Regions from separate parts of the Pelomonas dachongensis genome, predicted to be linked through region 3. Evidence: riboswitches for the same ligand, from Rfam matches in the RefSeq annotation. Region 3 holds a riboswitch; each other region holds the start of a gene.
The links. Region 3 has a riboswitch for S-adenosylhomocysteine ahead of metH (methionine synthase). Riboswitches for the same ligand answer to the same signal wherever they lie in the genome.

Region 1 (6,923 bases), on a different contig from region 3:
GGTGAAGCCACCGGTGGGCGTGTGCGGCCGCAGCGTGCCGTCTAGCTCACGCACGTGCAGGCCTTCCAGCGCCGTCACGCGCGCATCGGCCTGCAGCCGCGCATGCAGCTGGCCGTGGCCCACGTCCACGCCCACGACGCGCCTCGCGCCATGCGCCAGCAGGCAGTCGGTGAAGCCACCGGTGCTCTGGCCCACATCCAGCACCGTGTGGCCGGCCACGTCCAGACCGGTGCGTGCCAGCGCGCCTTCCAGCTTGAGCCCGCCGCGCGACACGTAGCGCAGCTCCGCGTCGTCGGTGACGCGCAGCTGCGCCGTCTCGGGCAGGTCCTCGCCGGCTTTCTTCAGCACAGCCCAGCCGGTGGGCGAGGCCCATTCGGCCGCGCCGTGGCTGATGAGCCGCTGCGCGACCGAGCGCGTGGGCGCCAGGCCTTGGGCAACGAGGAGCTGGTCAGCGCGCATCGAGGGATCAATAGCGATAGGTGTCCGCCTTGAACGGACCTTGCTGGCTCACGCCAATGTAGGCCGCCTGCTCCTCGGTCAGTTGGGACAGCTGCGCGTTCAGCGTCGTCAGCTGCAGCAGCGCGACCTTCTCGTCCAGGTGCTTGGGCAGCACGTAGACCTTGCCGGCTTCGTAGCGGTCCTTGTGGGCGAACAGCTCGATCTGCGCGATGGTCTGGTTGGCGAACGACGAGCTCATCACATAGCTCGGGTGGCCCGTGCCGCAGCCCAGGTTCACCAGGCGGCCCTTGGCCAGCAGGATGATCTTCTTGCCGTCGGGGAAGGTCACATGGTCGACCTGCGGCTTGATCTCGTCCCAGCCGCAGTTCTCGATGGACGCGACGTCGATCTCGTTGTCGAAGTGGCCGATGTTGCAGACGATGGCGTTGTTCTTCATCGCCTCCATGTGCTCGCGACGGATGACGTTCTTGTTGCCGGTGGCGGTGACAAAGATGTCGGCCTTGTCGGCGGCGTATTCCATCGTCACGACGCGGTAGCCTTCCATCGCGGCCTGCAGCGCGCAAATGGGGTCGATCTCGGTAACCCAGACCTGGGCCGACAGCGCACGCATCGCCTGCGCCGAGCCCTTGCCCACGTCGCCGTAGCCGGCCACGACGGCGATCTTGCCGGCCACCATCACGTCGGTGGCGCGCTTGATGGCGTCCACCAGGCTCTCGCGGCAGCCGTAGAGGTTGTCGAACTTGCTCTTGGTGACCGAGTCGTTGACGTTGATCGCACGGAACTGCAGCGCGCCCTTGGCGGCCATCTCGTTCAGGCGCAGCACGCCGGTGGTGGTTTCCTCGGTCACGCCGATGATCTCGGCGGCCTTGCGGGTGTACCAGGTGCCGTCTTGCGCCACCTTTTTCTTGATGGCGGCGAACAGGATGCGCTCTTCCTCACTGCCCGGGTTGGCCAGCACGGACAGGTCCTTCTCGGCCTTCTGGCCCAGGTGCATCAGCAGCGTCGCATCGCCGCCGTCGTCCAGGATCATGTTGGGGCCTTCGCCCGCCGCGCCCTTGTCCCCGAATTCGAAGATGCGGTGCGTGTAGTCCCAGTAGTCTTCCAGCGTCTCGCCCTTGTAGGCGAACACGGGTGTGCCCACCGCGGCCAGCGCGGCGGCGGCGTGGTCCTGCGTCGAGAAGATGTTGCACGAGGCCCAGCGCACTTCGGCGCCCAGCGCCTGCAGCGTCTCGACCAGCACGGCGGTCTGGATGGTCATGTGCAGCGAGCCGGTCACGCGCGCGCCCTTCAACGGCTGCGACGCGGCGTATTCCTTGCGGATGGCCATCAGCGCCGGCATCTCGTGCTCGGCGATCTTGATTTCCTTGCGGCCCCAGTCGGCCAGCGACAGGTCCTTGACGATGTGTTTGACGGCGGCGGTCATGCAGGCTCCTTCAATCAAATGAAGCCGCTGGACGCACGCAAGGAGAGATCGGATCTCACCCAGGCACGGTCGGCCAGCGGGTGAGCGCAGTTGCAATGGAGGGTTCCGAGCCTGGCCTCAAGGGTAGAGGTTGCAACGCTCCTCGGAAGGCCCGCATTCTAGCGGCCTGCCCGTGGTGGTGAGCGCCCGTGGCGGGGCGGCTTCGATGACAAATACCGCTTCGCCGGTTGGTGCGCCATGGCGCCTGCGCCGCTTGGGCCGTCCGCAGTCAACGCCTGGCGCCGAGGAAATCGGCCAGGCGCTGGATCTCGTCCTCCAGCGCCGCCTGGTAGCCGGCCTCGCGCGGCGCGCGGTCCGCGGCATAGCCGCAGTCAACGTGCAGCGCGCCGCCTTTCACGCTGGCATTGGCCCAGCCGATGACCTGGTCGCGCCACAGCAGCGGCAGCGCATAGTGGCCGCGCACGCGTTTGGCCGCCGGCGTGTAGGCCTCGAACCGGTAGGCCCAGCCCCACAGCTGCTCGAAGCGGCGCCGGTCCCAGACCACCGGGTCGAAGGGGGCCAGCAGCCGCACCTGCGCCGGGATGCGCCAGCCGCGCGCTGGGTCTTCGCCGGCCGGCCAGTACCAGTCCATGCCGTCCACGCGCGCATGGGGCAGCCGGGCCTTGGCGCGCGCGAAGGTCGTGCGGCGCAGATCTTGCCATTGCCGCGCGCCGCTGGCCAACATACTGATCAGCGTGGACAGGCTGCCCGCCGGCAACGGTGCGTACTTCTGCACCAGCGCATCGGCCATTGCGTCCATCGCGGCCTGCGGGTCGGGGTGGGCCTGTTGCCCCAAGGACGGGGCCGCCAGGCGGTAGATGCGTGTGCCGCTGTCGCGCCGCACCACGTCCAGCCGGCCGCGGTAGTGCAGGCCGTCCAGCAGCTCGGTGGACAGCCGGCTGTTGCCGCCGAACCAGTTCTTCACCGGCCCATGACCGAGTGCCGCATCGACCGCGGCCGGGTGCGCCTCGCCCAGGCGCCCTACCTCCGCGAGCACCGCGTTGGCGAGCTGCCAGCGCGGCTCGTCCCACACCCGGTGTGCCGTGCGCGGATGCATCAGCGCGCGCAGCGCGGGCGTCACGAAGCCATAGTTGATGAAGAAGTCTTCCTGCAGGTCCAGCCGCGGGTAGCGGCGTTCCAGGTCGCCGGCCTGGTAGCCCTTCACGCGATGGCGCAGCGTCAGATCCTGGGCGCGGGCCGGGGCGCGCAGCGGGTCGGCCTGCACGAAGCCGCCCAGCCGCTCGACGGCGGCCATCAGCGTGGTGGGAGCGAACAGGCTGCGCGCGACCGCGTGGCGGCGCAGGGTGTCGAGATCGGGCGGCTTGGGCATGTGCGGTACTGGCGCGGGTAAGTGGGGCGCCAGAGGCGCGCCGCGACACCGCAGGCCCCGAGTGGCGCCGCTCAGGCTAGCAGGGCGCCGGGGCAAGGGGCGCCCGCCGGGGCGGCACTAGAATTCGCGGTTGCTCTGGACGGTCGCGGCCGTCCCTGCCTGTTCACCTGAGGAATCCATCGTGTTCATCTCCAACGCCTACGCCCAAGCCGCTCCGGCCGCTGCCAGTCCCGAGTCCGGTCTCCTCGGCATGCTGCCGCTGGTGCTGATGTTCGTCGTGCTCTATTTCGTCATGATCCGGCCGCAGATGAAGCGCCAGAAGGAGCACAAGGCGATGATCGAGGCCGTTGCCAAGGGTGACGAGGTCGTCACCGCCGGCGGCGTGGTCGGCAAGGTCAGCAAGCTGGGCGACAACTTCATCCACCTTGAAGTGGCCACGGGCGTGGAGCTGCAGATCCAGCGCAGCGCCATCTCTCAGGTGTTGCCCAAGGGCAGCTTGAAGTAAGCCGACAGGGCGCCATATTCCGGTGCCACCGCGGCGCTGACAAGAAAGTCTCCTCATGAACCGCTATCCGCTCTGGAAGTACGCGATCCTGCTTGTCGCGCTGCTGATTGGCACGCTCTACACGCTTCCCAACCTGTTCGGCGAGGCGCCGGCGGTGCAGGTCTCCAGCGCCAAGGTCACCGTCAAGGTGGACACGGCGCTGCAGGCACGCATCGAGGCCGCACTGAAGGAAGCCGGTGTCCAGGCGGATTACGTGCAGTTCGACGGCAGCTCCGTCAAGGCGCGGTTCGCCGATCCCGACACGCAGCTGGCCGCCAAGGACGTGATCAGCAAGGCGTTGAATCCGGATCCCAAGGACCCGGCCTACATCGTCGCGCTGAACCTGCTGTCGCGTTCGCCCCAGTGGCTGACCGCGCTGCACGCCAACCCGATGTACCTGGGCCTGGACCTGCGCGGCGGCGTGCACTTCCTGATGCAGGTCGACATGAAGGCGGCGCTGACCAAGAAGTCCGAGGCGCTGATCGGCGACGTGCGCACCATGCTGCGCGAGAAGAACATCCGCCACGCCGGCATCTCGCGCGACGGCAACACCGTGCTGGTGGCCTTCCGCGACGCCGAGCAGCGCCAGGCCGCCGTGACTGTGCTGAAGACGCAGCTGCCCGAGGTCACCTGGACGCCGCAGGGCGAGGGCAGCGATCTGCGCATCGCCGGCAGCCTGTCGCAGCAGGCGCAGGTGGCCACGCAGGAAGCCGCGCTGAAGCAGAACATCACGACGCTGCACAACCGCGTCAACGAGCTCGGCACCACCGAGCCGGTGATCCAGCAATCAGGCCTGGACCGCATCGTCGTGCAACTGCCCGGCGTGCAGGACACCGCCCGCGCCAAGGACATCATCGGCCGCACCGCCACGCTGGAACTGCGCATGGTGGACGACAGCGCCGAAGCCCAGGCCGCACTGAGCGGCAACGGCCCCGTGCCGTTCGGCACCGAGCGCTTCATCGACCGCGGCTTCGGTCCCATCATCGTCAAGCGCCAGGTCGTGCTGACCGGTGACAACCTCACCGATGCGCAGTCCGGCTTCGACGACAAGCAGCAGCCCGCCGTGCACCTGACGGTGGACGCGAAGGGCGCCCGCATCATGAAGGAGGTCTCGCGCGAGAACGTCGGCAAGCGCATGGCCATCCTGATCTTCGAGAAGGGCAAGGGCGAGGTCGTCACGGCCCCGAACATCAACAGCGAGCTGGGTAGCCGTTTCCAGATCTCGGGTGCGATGACCACGCAGGAAGCCGCCGACACCGCGCTGCTCCTGCGCGCCGGCTCGCTGGCCGCGCCGATGGAGATCATCGAGGAGCGCACCATCGGCCCGAGCCTGGGCAAGGAGAACATCGAGAAGGGCATTGCCAGCGTGACCTGGGGCTTCGTCGCCGTGGCCGTGTTCATGTGCTGCTACTACCTGCTGTTCGGCGTGTTCTCGTCACTGGCGCTGGGGTTCAACCTGCTGCTGCTGATGGCCGTGCTGTCCATGATGCAGGCCACGCTGAGCCTGCCGGGCATTGCGGCCATGGCGCTCGCGCTGGGCATGGCGATCGACTCCAATGTGCTGATCAACGAGCGCGTGCGTGAGGAGCTGCGCAACGGCGCCGCGCCGCAGCAGGCCATCCACCTGGGCTACAAGCACGCTTGGGACACCATCCTGGACTCCAACGTAACGACGCTGATCGCCGGCCTCGCGCTGCTGATCTTCGGCTCCGGCCCGATCAAGGGCTTCGCGGTCGTGCACTGCCTGGGCATCCTGACGTCCATGTTCTCGTCCGTCGTGTTCTCCCGCGGCCTCGTGAACCTCTGGTACGGCCGCCAGAAGAAGCTCAAGAGCATCTCCATCGGCCAGGTATGGAGGCCGCAGGCCGACGCCCCGGCCGCCGAGGCCCCGACCGAAGACGCTGCCGCCAAGGCCTGAGAAAGCAACACGATGGAACTCTTCCGCATCAAACGGGACATCCCGTTCATGAAGCACGCGTTGATCCTCAACGTAATCAGCTTCGTTACCTTCGCCGCCGCCGTGTACTTCCTGGTCACGCGCCAGCTGCATTTTTCCATCGAGTTCACCGGCGGCACCGTCATCGAGGTGGCTTACCCCCAGGCGGCGGAGATCGACAAGACCCGCCTCACCATCGAGAAGATGGGTTACGGCGAGGTGCAGGTGCAGAACTTCGGCTCGTCGCGCGACGTGATGATCCGCCTGCCAGTGCGCCCCGGCGAGAAGCAGACCGAGGTGGTCGGCAAGGTGTTCAACGAGCTGTGCAGGGTCGAAGCCGGCACTGTCACCGAGCACCAGGAGATCACCGCGCAGGGCGAGCAGGTCAGCAAGCAGATCTGCAAGAAGGCCGATGGTGCCGAGCCGATCAAGCTGTCGCGCTCCGAGGTCGTCGGCCCCGCGGTCGGCGCCGAGCTGGCGCTGGACGCCGCCAAGGCGCTGGGCATGACCATCGTGGGCATCATGATCTACCTGGCCATCCGCTTCGAATGGAAGTTCGCGGTCGCCGGCATCATCGCCAACCTGCACGACGTGGTCATCATCCTGGGCTTCTTCGCCTTCTTCCAGTGGGAGTTCTCGCTGGCGGTGCTGGCGGCCATCCTGGCGGTGCTGGGCTACTCGGTGAACGAGTCCGTGGTCATCTTCGACCGGGTGCGCGAGGCCTTCCGCAAGTTCCGCAAGCTGAACACGCACGAGGTCATCGACCACGCCATCACGTCCACGATCAGCCGCACCATCATCACGCACGGCTCCACGCAGCTGGTGGTGCTGTCCATGCTGCTGTTCGGCGGCCCGACCTTGCATTACTTCGCCGTCGCGCTGACCATCGGCATCCTGTTCGGCATCTACTCGTCCGTTTTCGTGGCCGCTGCCATCGCGATGTGGCTGGGCGTGAAGCGCGAGGATCTGATCAAGAATTCGGCGACAAATCGGGACGACCCCAACGACCCGAATGCCGGGGCCGTCGTGTAGAGTGATTGCCAACCGCCATTCACGCCGCGCAGATCTGACGTTCCCATGACCGCCGCTCGCAACCAGGCCCTGGCCACCCAGGCACGGCGTGTCTACCTGGAAGCCCTGGTGCGGGGCATGACGCCGCTGTTGGCGGCTGTCGGCCAGGGCGCCCACAACC
Region 2 (6,923 bases), on a different contig from region 3:
GATCTCGCCCTTCGGTCCTGGCGACTCGCGCCCGCTGCCAGGCCTGTCGCCCAACACCTACAACCTGACGGCCTACTACGAAAAGCACGGCTTCTCGGCCCGTGTCAGCACGCGCATCCGCGATGGTTTCGTGGGCGAAGTGACCGGCTTCGGCGCGGACCGCGCCTTCGAGTACGTCAAGAAGGAACAGGTCACCGACCTGCAACTGGGTTACGAGTTCCAGAGCGGCGTGGCCAAGGGGCTGTCGGTCGTGTTCCAGGTCAACAACCTGGGCAACGAGCCCTATGTCGAGTACTACAACAACGACATCACGCAGACCAAACAGTACACCAAGTACGGCAAGACCTACCTGTTCGGCGTGAACTACAAGTTCTGACCGGCGCTGTGCCTGAGTGAACGAGCCCTTGCCGGAGCAATCCGGCAAGGGTTTTTTGCATCGACGACGCATGCCAACATGGCACGCGCCAGCAGCTTCTTCTTCTGACCATGGCCCTGATCCAAGACATCGTCATCGTCGGCGGTGGCACCGCCGGCTGGATGACCGCCGCCGCGCTGTCCACGGTGCTCCGCGGGCGCTATCGGCTGCGCGTCGTCGAGTCCGACGATATCGGCACCGTCGGCGTGGGTGAGGCCACCATCCCGATGATCCAGCGCTTCAACCGCGTCGTCGGCATCGATGAGAACGAGTTCCTGCGCGAGACGCAGGGCACGTTCAAGCTGGGCATCGAGTTCGTCAACTGGGGCCGCGTGGGCGAGCGCTACATGCACGGCTTCGGCAAGCTGGGGCAGGACCTGTGGACCGTGCAGTTCGAGCAATACTGGCACCGCCTGCGCGCGCTGGGTCGTGCGCAGCCGCTGGAGCAGTACAGCATCGCGCGCATGGCGGCGCTGGCCAACAAGTTCATGCCGCCCCGCCCCGACCTCGGCAACTCGCCGCTGGGGGAGATCGCCTACGCCTATCACTTCGACGCGAGCCTCTACGCGCGCTACCTGCGCGGCCTGGCCGAGCAGCGCGGCGTGCAGCGCACCGAAGGCAAGGTCACGCACGCCAGGCGGCGCGGCGAGGGGGCCAATCCTGGTCAACACCCGGGCCATGTCGACGCAGTCGTGCTGGCAAGCGGCGAGCGGATCGAAGGCCAGCTGTTCATCGACTGCACAGGCTTTCGCGGCCTGCTCATCGAGCAGACGCTGAAGACCGGTTTCGAGGACTGGACGCACTGGCTGCCTTGCGACCGCGCTGTTGCCGTGCCGTGCGAATCCGTGAAGCCGCTGACGCCTTACACCCGCTCGACCGCGCACCGCGCCGGCTGGCAGTGGCGCATCCCGCTGCAGCACCGCATCGGCAATGGCCATGTGTACTGCAGCGCCCACATCAGCGACGACGAGGCGGCGGCGACCTTGCTCGCCAACCTCGACGGCCAGCCGCTGGCCGACCCGCGGCCCATCCGCTTTCGCACCGGCATGCGCCGGCTGGCCTGGAACGAGAACGTCATCGCCATCGGCCTGGCTGGCGGGTTCCTGGAGCCGCTGGAGTCCACGTCCATCCACCTGATCCAGGCGGCCATCCAGCAGTTGCTGGACTTTTTTCCGGATCAGGGCTTCAGCGCAGGCGACATTGCCGAGTTCAACCGCCACAGCCGCTTCCACTGGGAGCGCATCCGCGACTTCGTCATCCTGCACTACCACCTCAACCAGCGCGACGACTCCGCCGGGGTGGGGTTCTGGCAGGACTGTGCGCACATGAAGGTGCCCGATTCGCTGCAGGAAAGACTGGACCTCTACCGCAGCCACGGTCGCGTCGTGCGCCGCGACAACGAGCTGTTCTCCGAGGTCGGCTGGATCCAGGTCATGGAGGGCCAAAACCTGGTGCCGCAACGCCACCATCCGCTGGCCGAGCTGCAGGACGCGGATGCCACCGAGGTATATCTGGAGGGCGTGCGCGAGGTCATCGCCAAGTGCGTGGCCTTCATGCCCGACCACGCGGCCTACGTCGCCGAGCACTGCGCGGCGAAGCCGTTGTGATGTGATGCCCGTCAGACCTCCATGCGCTGCGCCACCCACTCGGCCAGCGCCAGCGATGCCGTCAACCCTGGCGACTCGATGCCCAGCAGGTTGACCAGGCCGGGCGACATGTCCACGCGGAAGTCCGCTGCCGGCTCGCCGGGGCCGCCGAGCTTGGGCCGGATGCCGGCATAGGCAGGCTGAAGCGCGTCGGCCGGCAGGTCGGGCCAGTAATGACGCACCTCGGCCTCGAAGGCCGGCGCCAGCACCGGGTCGACGGCGTAGGCGAGGGCGGCCGGGTCGGCGTCGGGCAGCCATTGGACATCGGGCCCGAAGCGTGCCTGGCCGCCCAGGTCCAGAGTCAGGTGCACGCCCAGCCCGCCGTCCACCGGCAGCGGGTATATCAGGTGCGAGAACGGCGCCCGGCCGCTCAGCGAGAAGTAGTGGCCGCGCGCGAAGCGCAGCGCCGGCGCTTCAGCGCCGAGCGCCTGCGCCACCTGGCCCGCAAACAGCCCGGCGCAGTTGACCACCCAGCGCGCGCCCAGCTCGAAACCGTCGCCGGCACGCAGCCGCCAGCCGTCGCCGTCGCGTTCGCCACCGTGAACCGGACTGGCCAGCGCCAGCACCGCGCCTGCCGCCTCGGCATCAGCCAGCAGCGCGGTCATCAGCCCGTGGCTGTCCACGATGCCGCTGGAGGGCGACCACAAACCGCCCACCGCCCGCAGCGCCGGCTCGCGCGCCAGCAGCTGCGTGCGGTCCAGCAGCGCCAGGTCGTCCACGCCGTTGGCCGCGCCTTGAGCGGCCAGCGCGGCCAGCCGGGGCAGGTCGGCCTCGCGCGTGGCCACCACCAGCTTGCCGCAGCGCCGGTGCGTGACGTGGCGGGCCGCGCAGTAGTCGTACAGCAGCGCTTTGCCGCGCACGCACAGCCGCGCCTTCAGGCTGCCGGCCGGGTAATAGAGCCCGGCATGGATGACCTCGCTGTTGCGGGCTGAAATGCCGGTGCCTATGGCGCCGGCGGCTTCGACGATGACGACCTCGCGCCCGCGATGGGCCAGCTCGCGGGCGACGGCCAGGCCCACGACGCCGGCGCCGATGACGGCAATTTGCACTTGATCCATGACCCTCAGCCTAGCAGGCGGTCTTGCCTAAAATCCCCACCGCGTCGTCCAAGCGGCGCCGTCCCGCCGAGGGGTGCTGCGACGAAGGCCACGATGCCTTCGCCACGCTCGGGGGAGACGCTGGATCAAGGGCGCCCTTCATTGAAAGGGTTTGCTCATGCCTTCGGGCTCGGTCAATGCATCGATACGCACCATCCTGCCGCTGGCCTTCGTCACCGGCGTCAGCATGGCCGCGATGGATCTTTATCTCCCCGCCGTGCCCGCGCTGCAGGTCGGCATGGGCATCAGCATCTCGCTGGCCCAGGCCACCGTGGCCGTCTTTCTGGTCGGGCTCGCCGCCGCGCAGTTGCTGTGGGGTGAGTGGCTGAACCGCCTGGGGCCGCGCCGCTGCATGCAGATCGGCCTGGCGCTGCTGGCCCTGACCAGCCTGGGCTGCGCGCTGGCGCCCAACATCGAGACACTGCTGGTGATGCGCCTGCTGCAGGGGCTTGCCGCCGCCGCGGCCACGGTGGTCGCGCCCACCGTCGTGCGCGCGACGCTTGCCGACGCCGACGTGGTGCGCGGCATCGCGGCCATCTCCATGGTGGAGGCCATCGTGCCGGCGGCCGGTCCGGTGCTGGGCGCGTTGCTGCTGCAGGTGACCAACTGGCGCGGCACCTTCTGGGTGTTGGCCGGGCTGTCGCTGCTGGTGTTGCCCTGGGTGGTCAAGATTGCGCCGCGCCAGTTGCCCGGGCTGGACCTCGTCCATGACGCCAGCTACGCCGCCATCCTGCGCAACCGCAGCTATGTGCGGCTGGCGCTGTCGCACGCGCTGTGCATCGGCGCCTTGCTGACCTTCCTTGCCAGTGCGCCGCAGCTGCTGCAGCACGCGCTGGGCGTGGGCGCCGACGCGTTCGCGCTGCTGCAGGTGCTTGGCGTCAGCTCGTTCATGCTGGGTGCGTCGCAGTCCGGCCGGCTGGCCAAGCGGCTGGGCCATGCTCGCGTCGTGCGGCTGGGTGCTTCGGCGCAGGTGGTGGCGTGCACGCTGGCGCTGGCGGGCGCGTCGCTGGGCCAGCTGACGTATGCCGCCGTGGCGGCGTACTGGATGTGCTTTTGCGGCGCGCTCGCCATCCGTGGGCCGGCGACGTTCGTCGACGCGCTGGCGGTGCCGCCCGCGCAGATGGGCCGCGCGACGGCGCTGCTGGTGCTGGCGCTGCTGGCGGCAGGTGCGCTGGGCACACAGTTGGTGGCGCCGTTCCTGGGTGGCGTGGACAGTGCGGTGCCGGTGTTCTGCGGCGTGCTGGTACAGCTGCTGGCCAGCGCCGCGCTGGTGTGGCGCTACCCGGTGCTGCTCAAGGCCTGAGGTCCAGCGCCGCCACGGCGGGTGCGTGGCACCGGCCGTGGTGCCGGCTTCATGCCGCGATAGGCTCGGTGCGTTGCAGCAGCCACGCCAGCGCCGCGCCGCTGACCCGCGGCTGCAGGCGTTCGCGCACGGTCGCGTGGTAGCTGTTCAGCCACGCGATCTCGTCGGTGCGCATCAGGCTCATGTCGATGCAGCTGGTGGCGATGGGGCACAGCGTCAGCGTCTCGAACGCCAGCATCTCACCGAAAGCGTTGTGCTCGGGCGTGTCGACGGCGACGTTGAGCACTAAATTCTCGATGCGCACGCCCCACTGGCCGGGCCGGTACAGCCCCGGCTCGATGGACGTGACCATCCCGGGCTCCATTGCCATCGTCGCGTCGGGGATGGCCTTGCTGATGCTCTGCGGGCCTTCGTGCACGTTCAGGAAGTACCCCACGCCGTGGCCGGTGCCGTGGCCGTAGTCCAGGCCGTGCTCCCACAGCGGTGCGCGAGCAATGGCGTCCAGCATGGGGCTGAGCGTGCCGCGCGGGAAGCGCGTGCGCGACAGCGCGATGGTGCCTTTCAGCACCAGGGTGTAGTCGCGCTTCTGCGCGTCGGACACGGAGCCGATGGGCCAGACGCGCGTGATGTCCGTCGTGCCGCCGAGGTACTGGCCGCCGGAGTCGATCAGCAGCAGCCCGCTGCCCTCGATGTGCGCGAACGACTCGGGCAGTGCGCGGTAGTGGGGCAGGGCGCCGTTGGCCATCCAGCCGGCAATCGTCGAGAAGCTCAGCCCGATGAAGTGTTTGCGGCGTGCGCGGCAGGCGGAGAGGCGCGCGTCTACGTCCAGCTCGCTCCAGCGCTCGCCGCGCGCCAGCGACGCCTCGAACTCGGCGTAGAACTCGCACATCGCCGCGCCGTCCTCGGCCATCGCCTCGCGGATGAACACGGCCTCTGCGGGGCTCTTGCGGCTCTTCTGCAGCGTGCTGGGGTTGATCTGCTCCACCACCTTCACGCCGCCCGGCACGGCTTCGCGCAGGCCCAGCGTCACGCGGCGCGGGTCGATCAGCAGCTTCGCGTCGGGCGGTAGCGCGCCGAGCGCGGCGGCGGTCTGATCGTAGGGCGCGAGGTGGATGCCGTCGGCAGCCAGGCTTGCGGTGACGCCGGCAGGCACCTTGCCGTCGGCGATGAACAGCCGGCCGCCCCCCGCCTCCAGCAGCAGGTGGGCGATGAAGACGGGGTTGCACTCCACGTCCGCGCCGCGCAGGTTCAGCAGCCAGGCCACGTCGTCCACGGTGGAGACCAGGTGGTGACTGGCCCCCGCGTCGGCCATGGCCGCGCGCACGCGCGCAAGCTTGTCCGCGCGGGCGACAGCGGCCTGCGGCGGCAGGTGCTCGTAGATGGGGTCGAGGGGCAGGCCCGGCCGGTCGTCCCACGCGTCGCTCAGCAGGTCCGCATCGGTGCGCAGCTTGACGCCCTTGCGGGCCAGGCCGGCACGCAGCGCGTTGGCCAGCGACAGGCCCAGCACCTGGCCGTCAACGGCCAGCGTCTGGCCGGGCTGCAGCGCGTGCGCGATCCAGTCGATGTAGATGGTGGCGGCGCCCGAGTTCATCTTCTCCAGCGTGATGCCGCTGCCCGCCAGCTGCGCCTCGGCCTGGGCCCAGTAGCGGCTGTCGGCAAACAGCACGGCCAGGTCGCGCGTGACGACCAGGCTGCCGGCCGAACCGGTGAAGCCCGACAGCCACTCGCGGCCCTGCCAGCGCTGCGGCAGGTATTCAGACAGATGAGGGTCAGCGGAAGGGATCAGCACGGCGTGTGCGCCGGCCGCGGCCAGCGCGTCGCGGATGCGTTCGATGCGCAGACGGGTTTCATGGGTGCGGGCATCCATGGCAATCCTTGTGGGAAATCGTGGTCGCGCGATCTTAGGCGCCTGCATTTCGAGATGATTCTTGAAATTGATACCTGGCATGGGGCCCCTGCGGCACAAGGGGAAGCCGGCCCGCTCGACGCCACCTTCGTTGCGCTGTCCAGCGGTCGGCGCCGCTGGCATGCCATGCATGCTGAAGGCCCAGATGGGGCGTACGGCCTTCATCGCGAGCCTGGGCGTGGGCGGCATCGCCGTCGCGTTGGCCGCGCAGAATATTCTCGGCGACCTCTTCGCCTCAGTGGCCATCGCGCTGGACAAGCCTTTCGAGGTGGGCGACTTCATCGTGCTGGGCTCGGTGGCTGGCACCGTCGAGCTGGTCGGCGTTAAGACGACCCGCATCCGCAGCCTGGGCGGCGAGCAGATCGTCATGTCGAACACGGAGATGCTGAAGCAGACTGTCAGCAACTACAAACGCCTGCGGGAGCGCCGCATCGTCTTCGGCTTCGGGGTCACCTACGACACCGCGCCCGATCAGGCGAACGCGATTCCAGGCATCGTGCAGCAGGTGGTCGAGGCCAGCGAGCGGCTGCGCTTTGATCGCGCGCACTTCAAGGCG
Region 3 (6,923 bases):
CCAGCCCACCACCAGCGGCACGGCGATACGCTGGGCGCGGTTGGCCCAGAAGCCTTTCGTGCCCAGCCGCTGGTGCAGCAGCCGCGCGAAGAAGCCGGCGATGAAGAAGAACAGCGTCATGCGGAAGCTGTGCGCGACGAAGCTCGCATCCGCGAGGAACGGGCTGGGCGAGTTGTCCACCATCGCCCATAAGCCGGGCGGCATGCCGGGAATGAAGGACAGCATCGCGTGGAAGGCGACGCCCAGCAAAAGGGCAAAGCTCCGCACTGCGTCGAGGGCGTGCAGCCTCTCGCCGTTGGGTTGAGTTGACATGAAGATTCCTTCTAGAGGGCGTCGCGGCGTCTCGCCGCGAAGAGGAGCGGGACGCACAGCACCAGCAGCGTGGCTGCCAGTTCAGCGGCCAGCAGCATCCAGAACGGGGTGTTCCAGACGGGCTCGGGGGTCCACATGTGCTCGCCCAGGCCGGGCACGCGGCCCAGCGCGCTCATGAAGAGCGACACGGACATGTTGGTCAGGATGATCACGCCGCCCATCGCAGCCTCGGACGCGATCTGCAGCGATGCCGTCAGCACCACCGCGAAGTTGAACAGCAGGTAGACGCACAGCAGCAGACCGTAGGGCAGCACGCCGTCCGGAATGCCGGGCACGGCCAGGATGAGCACCGCCGCCCCAGCGCTCAGCGCCGCCCAGGGCAGCATGAAGCACAGCAGCAGCGCCAGCAGCTTGATGCGCACGTAGGCGGCCGGCGACAGCGGCAGGCTCAGCACGAACAAGCGCGCGCGCTCCTTGCGTTCCGTGGCCACGCCGTACAGCGCCAGCATGACGCCCAGCGCGATGACGGCCGTCACCCACACGATGAAGGCGAGGTTGAAGCCGGCCTCGCCGGTGGCGGCGGCCGGCAGCGCCGCCAGGCCCGCCGCGGCGGCGCCAGCCATCACCCAGCGGAATTGGTGCAGCTCCTTGGCGATGAGCTTGGCGGCAAGGGTGTTCATGTGGTGCGGGCCTGTTGAACGTCACGGCTGTGCATGACGGTGGCGACGAAGATCTCTTCCAGGCTCATGCGGTGCACGGTCTCCACCGGCGCGCCCAGACCGGCCAACCAGTCGTCGCTGAAGCCGTCCACCGTCAGCGTGGCGAGGCTGCCGTCGCGCTGGCAGGCGACGATCTCGTGGGCGCTCCACGCCGGCTTATCGGCAGGCAGCCGCAGCTGCACACGGCGCCAGCGGTCGAGGAAGTCCTCCTTGTCGCTGGCCGCGACAACGCGTCCGCGGTCGATGAACGTGATGCGATCGGAGATGCGCTCCACGTCCAGCGTGTTGTGCGACGAGAACAGGATGCTGCGGCGGTCGTCGCGCAGCACGTCCATGAACTCGCTCAGCAGCTCGTGGCGGGCGACCGGGTCCAGGCCCGACGTGGGCTCGTCCAGCACCAGCAGGCGCGGGCGGCGTGCCAGCGCCAGCAGCAGCAGCGCCTTGGCCTGCTCGCCGGTGGACAGGCTCTTGGCCGGCTGCTCGGCGCGAAGGCCGAAACGCTTCAACAGCGCGGCGGCGTAGGCGGCGTCCCAGCCGGGGTAGATGCCTGCGACGAAATCCATGTGCCAGGCCAGCGTGGCGTGCGCAAACAGCCGCATGTCGTCGCTGACGAATCCCACGTCTGCCTTCGCAGCGGCCTGCTCGCGCGGCATGTCGCGGCCCAGCAGCCGGATCTCGCCGGCGTCTGCCGAAAGCAGCCCCATCAGCAGCCGGATGGTGGTGCTCTTGCCGGCGCCGTTGGGGCCCACCAGGCCCATGATCTGGCCGGGCTCCAGGTCCAGCGACACATCGTTCAGCGAGAAGAAGCGGAACGCCTTGCTGACGCCCCTCATCTCGAATGCCTTGTTCGCGCTCATGCGGGGGGCTCCTGTGGGTGCAGCACGCTGCGCAGCCGGGCTATCAGTTCCTCGTCACGCAGGCCCAGCGTTGTCGCGATGCGGACGGCGGCGGCCAGGTGCTCATCCAGCTCAGCGCGCTGCGAGGCCTGCACCCGCTCCTGCGCCTCGGCCACGAACGAGCCCTTGCCGTGGCGGGTCACGATGACGCCCTCGGTCTCCAGATCCAGGTAGGCCCGCTTGACCGTGATCACGCTGACCTTCAGGTCGGCCGCCAGCGCGCGGATGGACGGCAGTTCCTTGCCCGGCGGCCAGTCGCCCGCCGCCACGCGCATGCGGATCTGCTCGGTGATCTGCAGGTACATGGGCCGGGCGTCGGCCTGGGAGATGACGAGACTGCTGTGCATAACGTGTATACACAGAATACGTCGATATGCACAGTTGGGCAAGCGGCATATACACAGTGCCGCGTCGCGAGCGCAAAGGCTAGAGCTTGAGCAGCAGATCCAGGTTCACATGCAGTTTCAGCTCCGCCGGCGCCAGGCTGGCGGCTATGGCCTGACTGGCCAGCCGCGTGTCGCGCGGCACCGGGGCCGACAGCGGGCTGCCGCTCTTGCCGATCAGCGCGGCCACCAGCGGCTCGTTGGCGCTGAAGCCGCGCTTGACCACCATGCCCACCTCACCGTTGGCCAGTCGCACCAGGCTGCCGGGCGGGTACAGGCCCACGGCCTTGATGAGCGCGGCGCCGGCCTCGTCGGGCTGGCCGCGCTCGTCGAGAAACACGGCGCGCGCGGCGGCAGCGCCGCTCATGGCCGGGCGGCTGCGGCGCGGCGACAGGCGGGCGCCGAAGATGTCGATGCGGCGCAGCAGCCGCGCCAACCGCTCGCCGTCGCTGCGCGCGGCCAGCGGGCCGGGGCCGGCGTCGTGGTGCAGGCGCACGGCAGTCAGCCAGACCGCGTCGGTGATGCCCACCTGGGCCAGCCGCTGCGCGGCGCGTTCCCCGTGCGCGGCGATCAACTGGCGCTGCGCAGGCGTGGCCGCACCGGCCTGGCTGGCCATGCGGTCGTGCAATTCGCCGCTGCCGAAGTTCATCGTCAGCGCGGCGCCCTGCAGCGCCTCGCGCAGCGGCGGCGGCAGCTGCAGCTGCCGGGCCACCATGTCGCACAGCAGCAGCGTCAGCAGCGCGTGGCGCGCGCTGTAGTCGCTCCACTCCTGGCTGCTCTCGAACACCAGCAGCAGCAGCGTCGCGTCGGGCTGGGCTTGCAGCCGCTTCAGCGCGGCATCGCGCAGCGCGGCGAGCCGGCCCGGGAAATCCAGCGGCTCGGCTTCGCGCAACAACCCGTGCAGGCGCAGCAGCAGGTCCGACCACACCTCGCGCGGGCCCTGCTCCACCTTGACCGGCGCCAGCGTCAGCGCGTCGAGGTGGAAGCTCGAATCGGCCTTGGCAATGTCGGCCAGCGGCACGTCGCGCAGCACTAGCGTGTCCAGGCGATGCGCGCGGGCGCGCTGGAACTCCAGCGTCGAGTCGGCCCGCACCCAGGCGCCGCCTTCGATGAGGCCGCGCCCCTGCGGCGTGTCCTGCAACACCTGGCCCCGCGCGGCCAGCAGCTTGCCGCCGGCGTCGTACACGTCGTAGGGCAGCGTCATGCCCACCCGCAGCGAGCGGGCCGGAAGAGGGATGAGTTCAGTGGCCATGGATCCGCCGATTCTGTCGCTGCCTTCGGTGCGGACGAGCCGCCCTTGAGGCACGGCGAAGGGGCGACTGCGTAGAATTCCCGGCTCATCCGAGGAGCGCTGCGACGGGTTTTCGGCCTGCCAGGCTCGGATTTCGACGAACGGCGCTCATCGATCCTCAGCCCGAGCCGCCATCGATGACCCTCTCGCCCCCCCCCCTCAAGCTCTCCGGCCTGGAACCCGTTGCCATCGACGCCGGCACGCTGTTCGTCAACATCGGCGAGCGCACCAACGTCACCGGCTCCAAGGCCTTCGCCCGCATGATCCTGGCGGGGCAGTTCGAGGACGCACTGGCCGTGGCTCGCCAGCAGGTGGAGAACGGCGCGCAGGTCATCGACATCAACATGGACGAGGCCATGCTGGACAGCCAGGCGGCCATGGTGCGCTTCCTGAACCTGATCGCCGGCGAGCCCGAGATCGCGCGCGTGCCGATCATGATCGACTCGTCCAAGTGGAGCGTCATCGAGGCTGGCCTGAAGTGCATCCAGGGCAAGGGAATCGTCAACTCCATCTCGCTGAAGGAAGGCGAGGCCGAGTTCAAGCGCCAGGCCAGGCTGGTGAAGCGCTACGGCGCGGCCGCAGTCGTGATGGCGTTCGACGAGCAGGGCCAGGCCGACACCTTCGCGCGCAAAACCGAGATCTGCGAGCGGGCCTACCGCTTCCTGGTTGACGAGGTGGATTTCCCGCCTGAGGACATCATCTTCGACCCCAACATTTTCGCGATCGCGACGGGCATCGAGGAGCACGACAACTACGCGGTGGACTTCATCGAGGCCACGCGCTGGATCAAGCAGCACCTGCCCGGCGCCAAGGTGTCGGGCGGCGTGTCCAACGTGTCGTTCAGCTTCCGCGGCAACGAGCCGGTGCGCGAGGCCATCCACACCGTGTTCCTGTACCACGCCATCCAGGCGGGCATGGACATGGGCATCGTCAACGCCGGCATGGTGGGCGTGTACGACGACCTGGACGCCGAGCTGCGCGAGCGTGTGGAAGACGTGGTGCTGAACCGCCGCGCCGATGCGGGCGAGCGCCTCATCGAGATCGCCGACCGCGCCAAGAGCGCCGGCAAGGACGATTCCGCGCGCCTGGCCTGGCGGGCGGGCGACGTCAACGCGCGACTGAGCCACGCGCTGGTGCACGGCATCACCGACTTCATCACCGAGGACACCGAGGAAGCCTGGCAGGCGATCTCGGCGCGCGGCGGCCGGCCGCTGCACGTCATCGAAGGCCCGTTGATGGCCGGCATGAACGTCGTCGGCGACCTGTTCGGTCAGGGCAAGATGTTCCTGCCGCAGGTGGTGAAGAGCGCCCGCGTGATGAAGAGCGCCGTGGCGCACCTCGTGCCTTACATCGAGGAAGAGAAGCGGCAGCTGGAGGCCGCCGGCGGCGACGTCAAGCCGAAGGGCAAGATCGTCATGGCAACGGTCAAGGGCGACGTGCACGACATCGGCAAGAACATCGTCACGGTGGTCCTGCAGTGCAACAACTACGAAGTCGTCAACATGGGCGTCATGGTGCCGGCGCGGGACATCCTGCAGAAAGCCAAAGACGAGGGCGCCGACATCATCGGCCTGTCGGGCCTCATCACGCCGTCGCTGGAAGAGATGCAGCACGTGGCCGCCGAGATGCAGCGTGACGAGTACTTCTCGTCGCGCCACATGCCGCTGCTGATCGGCGGCGCGACCACCAGCCGCGTGCACACGGCCGTCAAGATCTCGCCGCACTACGAAGGCCCGGTCGTCTACGTGCCCGACGCGTCACGGGCGGTGGGCGTGTGCTCAGAGCTGTTGAGCGACGAGCGCGCGGGGGCCTACATCGCCGAGCTGCGCGCCGACATCGAGAAGACCCGCCAGCTGCACGCCGGCAAGAAGAAGACGCCTCTGGTGACGCTGGCCGCTGCGCGTGCCAACGCTGCGCCGCTGGACCTGAATCGCGTGACGCCCGCGCCGAAGTTCACCGGCCGCCGCGTGCTGAAAAACCTCGACCTGGCCGAGCTGGCGAAGTACATCGACTGGGGCCCCTACTTCCAAACCTGGGACCTGGCCGGCCCCTACCCGGCCATCCTCGACGACGAGGTCGTGGGCGTCGAAGCGCGCAAGGTCTTCGACGACGCGCAGGCGATGCTGAAGAAGATCATCGATGGCCGCTGGCTGCAGGCGCACGCGGTGTTCGGCCTTTACCCGGCCGCGCGTGTGAACCACGACGACATCGCCATCCACAGCGAGCCGCCGATGACCTGGCACGGGCTGCGCATGCAGAGCGAGCGGCCGGTCGTCGAAGGTGTGAAGCGGCCGAACCGCTGCCTGTCGGACTTCGTCGCCGCTGAAACGGACAACATCGGCGACCACATCGGCCTGTTCGCCGTGACCGCGGGCCTGGGCGTGGACAAGAAGGAGGCGCAGTTCCTGGCCGCCCACGACGACTACTCGTCCATCATGCTCAAGGCGCTGGCCGACCGCCTTGCTGAGGCCGCTGCCGAATGGCTGCACGAGCGCGTGCGACGCGAGTTTTGGGGCTACGCCGCTGATGAGTCGCTCAGCAATGCGGAGCTGGTCGCCGAGCAGTACAGCGGCATCCGCCCCGCGCCAGGCTATCCGGCCTGCCCGGACCACCTCGCCAAGCGGGACTTATTCAAGGTGCTGGTCCCCGAAGAGATCGGCATGGGCCTGACCGACAGCATGGCGATGACGCCGGCCGCCAGCGTCAGCGGCTTCTACCTGGCCCACCCTGACGCGGCCTACTTCAACGTCGGCCGCATCGGCGAAGATCAGGTCGCCGACTGGGCCGCGCGCTGCGGCCTCAGCGACGAAGACGCGCGCCGCGCGCTGGCGCCGCTGCTGGATTGATATGACGCTGGCGCCGCGTCGGGCGCTTGTCCTACAGCCCGCGGGTCGTCTCGGACGTGAACATGAGGTGTCCAACAACAATGACGGAGCCCTTCATGTCCACGCCCAGCGTCAATTCCACCCAGGTCGTTGCCGGCGTTGCCGTCGTGCTCGCGCTGCTTGGCGGCGCTTACGCGGTCGGCCGCTCCACTGCCACGCCGGCCGACAACCCGCCAGTGACGGCCGCCATCTCGGAACCCGCCGCCAAGGCCGACCGTGATGCACCCATCGCACCAGCGCCGGTGGCGCGCCGCGAGCCGGTGCTGGTCGCGCAGGCGCCTGTCCAGCCGGTGCGCCAGCCGACGTCGGCCGAGCGCCAGGAACAGCGGCTCGCCCAGCTGTGCAGCAGCTGCGCAATGGTGACGAACGTCCGCACCGAGACCCGCGAGGGCGAAGCGTCGGCGCTGGGTACGGTCGGCGGCGCGGTGATCGGTGGC

Region 1: linked by a shared signal. The riboswitch ahead of ahcY (adenosylhomocysteinase) and the one ahead of metH (methionine synthase) in region 3 are both predicted to bind S-adenosylhomocysteine.
Region 2: linked by a shared signal. The riboswitch ahead of ACG02S_RS05830 (MFS transporter) and the one ahead of metH (methionine synthase) in region 3 are both predicted to bind S-adenosylhomocysteine.

The regions. Positions count from the first base shown of each region.
Region 1 covers NZ_JBIGHY010000007.1:218,856-225,778, reverse strand. The annotation lists gene ACG02S_RS19265 (TlyA family RNA methyltransferase) at 1-459, opposite strand, end outside; gene ahcY (adenosylhomocysteinase) at 467-1,882, opposite strand; S-adenosyl-L-homocysteine riboswitch at 1,958-2,032, opposite strand; gene ACG02S_RS19255 (DNA glycosylase AlkZ-like family protein) at 2,151-3,251, opposite strand; gene yajC (preprotein translocase subunit YajC) at 3,433-3,756, shown strand; gene secD (protein translocase subunit SecD) at 3,812-5,713, shown strand; gene secF (protein translocase subunit SecF) at 5,726-6,763, shown strand; gene ACG02S_RS19235 (DUF1631 family protein) at 6,809-6,923, shown strand, end outside.
Region 2 covers NZ_JBIGHY010000002.1:243,357-250,279, reverse strand. The annotation lists gene ACG02S_RS05845 (TonB-dependent receptor) at 1-376, shown strand, start outside; gene ACG02S_RS05840 (tryptophan halogenase family protein) at 487-2,022, shown strand; gene ACG02S_RS05835 (NAD(P)/FAD-dependent oxidoreductase) at 2,034-3,119, opposite strand; S-adenosyl-L-homocysteine riboswitch at 3,182-3,263, shown strand; gene ACG02S_RS05830 (MFS transporter) at 3,277-4,461, shown strand; gene ACG02S_RS05825 (M24 family metallopeptidase) at 4,511-6,328, opposite strand; partial or broken gene ACG02S_RS05820 (mechanosensitive ion channel family protein) at 6,522-6,923, shown strand, end outside.
Region 3 covers NZ_JBIGHY010000001.1:364,547-371,469, reverse strand. The annotation lists gene ACG02S_RS01810 (ATP-binding cassette domain-containing protein) at 1-312, opposite strand, end outside; gene ACG02S_RS01805 (ABC transporter permease) at 324-992, opposite strand; gene ACG02S_RS01800 (ABC transporter ATP-binding protein) at 989-1,888, opposite strand; gene ACG02S_RS01795 (GntR family transcriptional regulator) at 1,885-2,274, opposite strand; gene ACG02S_RS01790 (HD-GYP domain-containing protein) at 2,354-3,562, opposite strand; S-adenosyl-L-homocysteine riboswitch at 3,648-3,718, shown strand; gene metH (methionine synthase) at 3,739-6,447, shown strand; gene ACG02S_RS01780 (outer membrane lipoprotein) at 6,543-6,923, shown strand, end outside.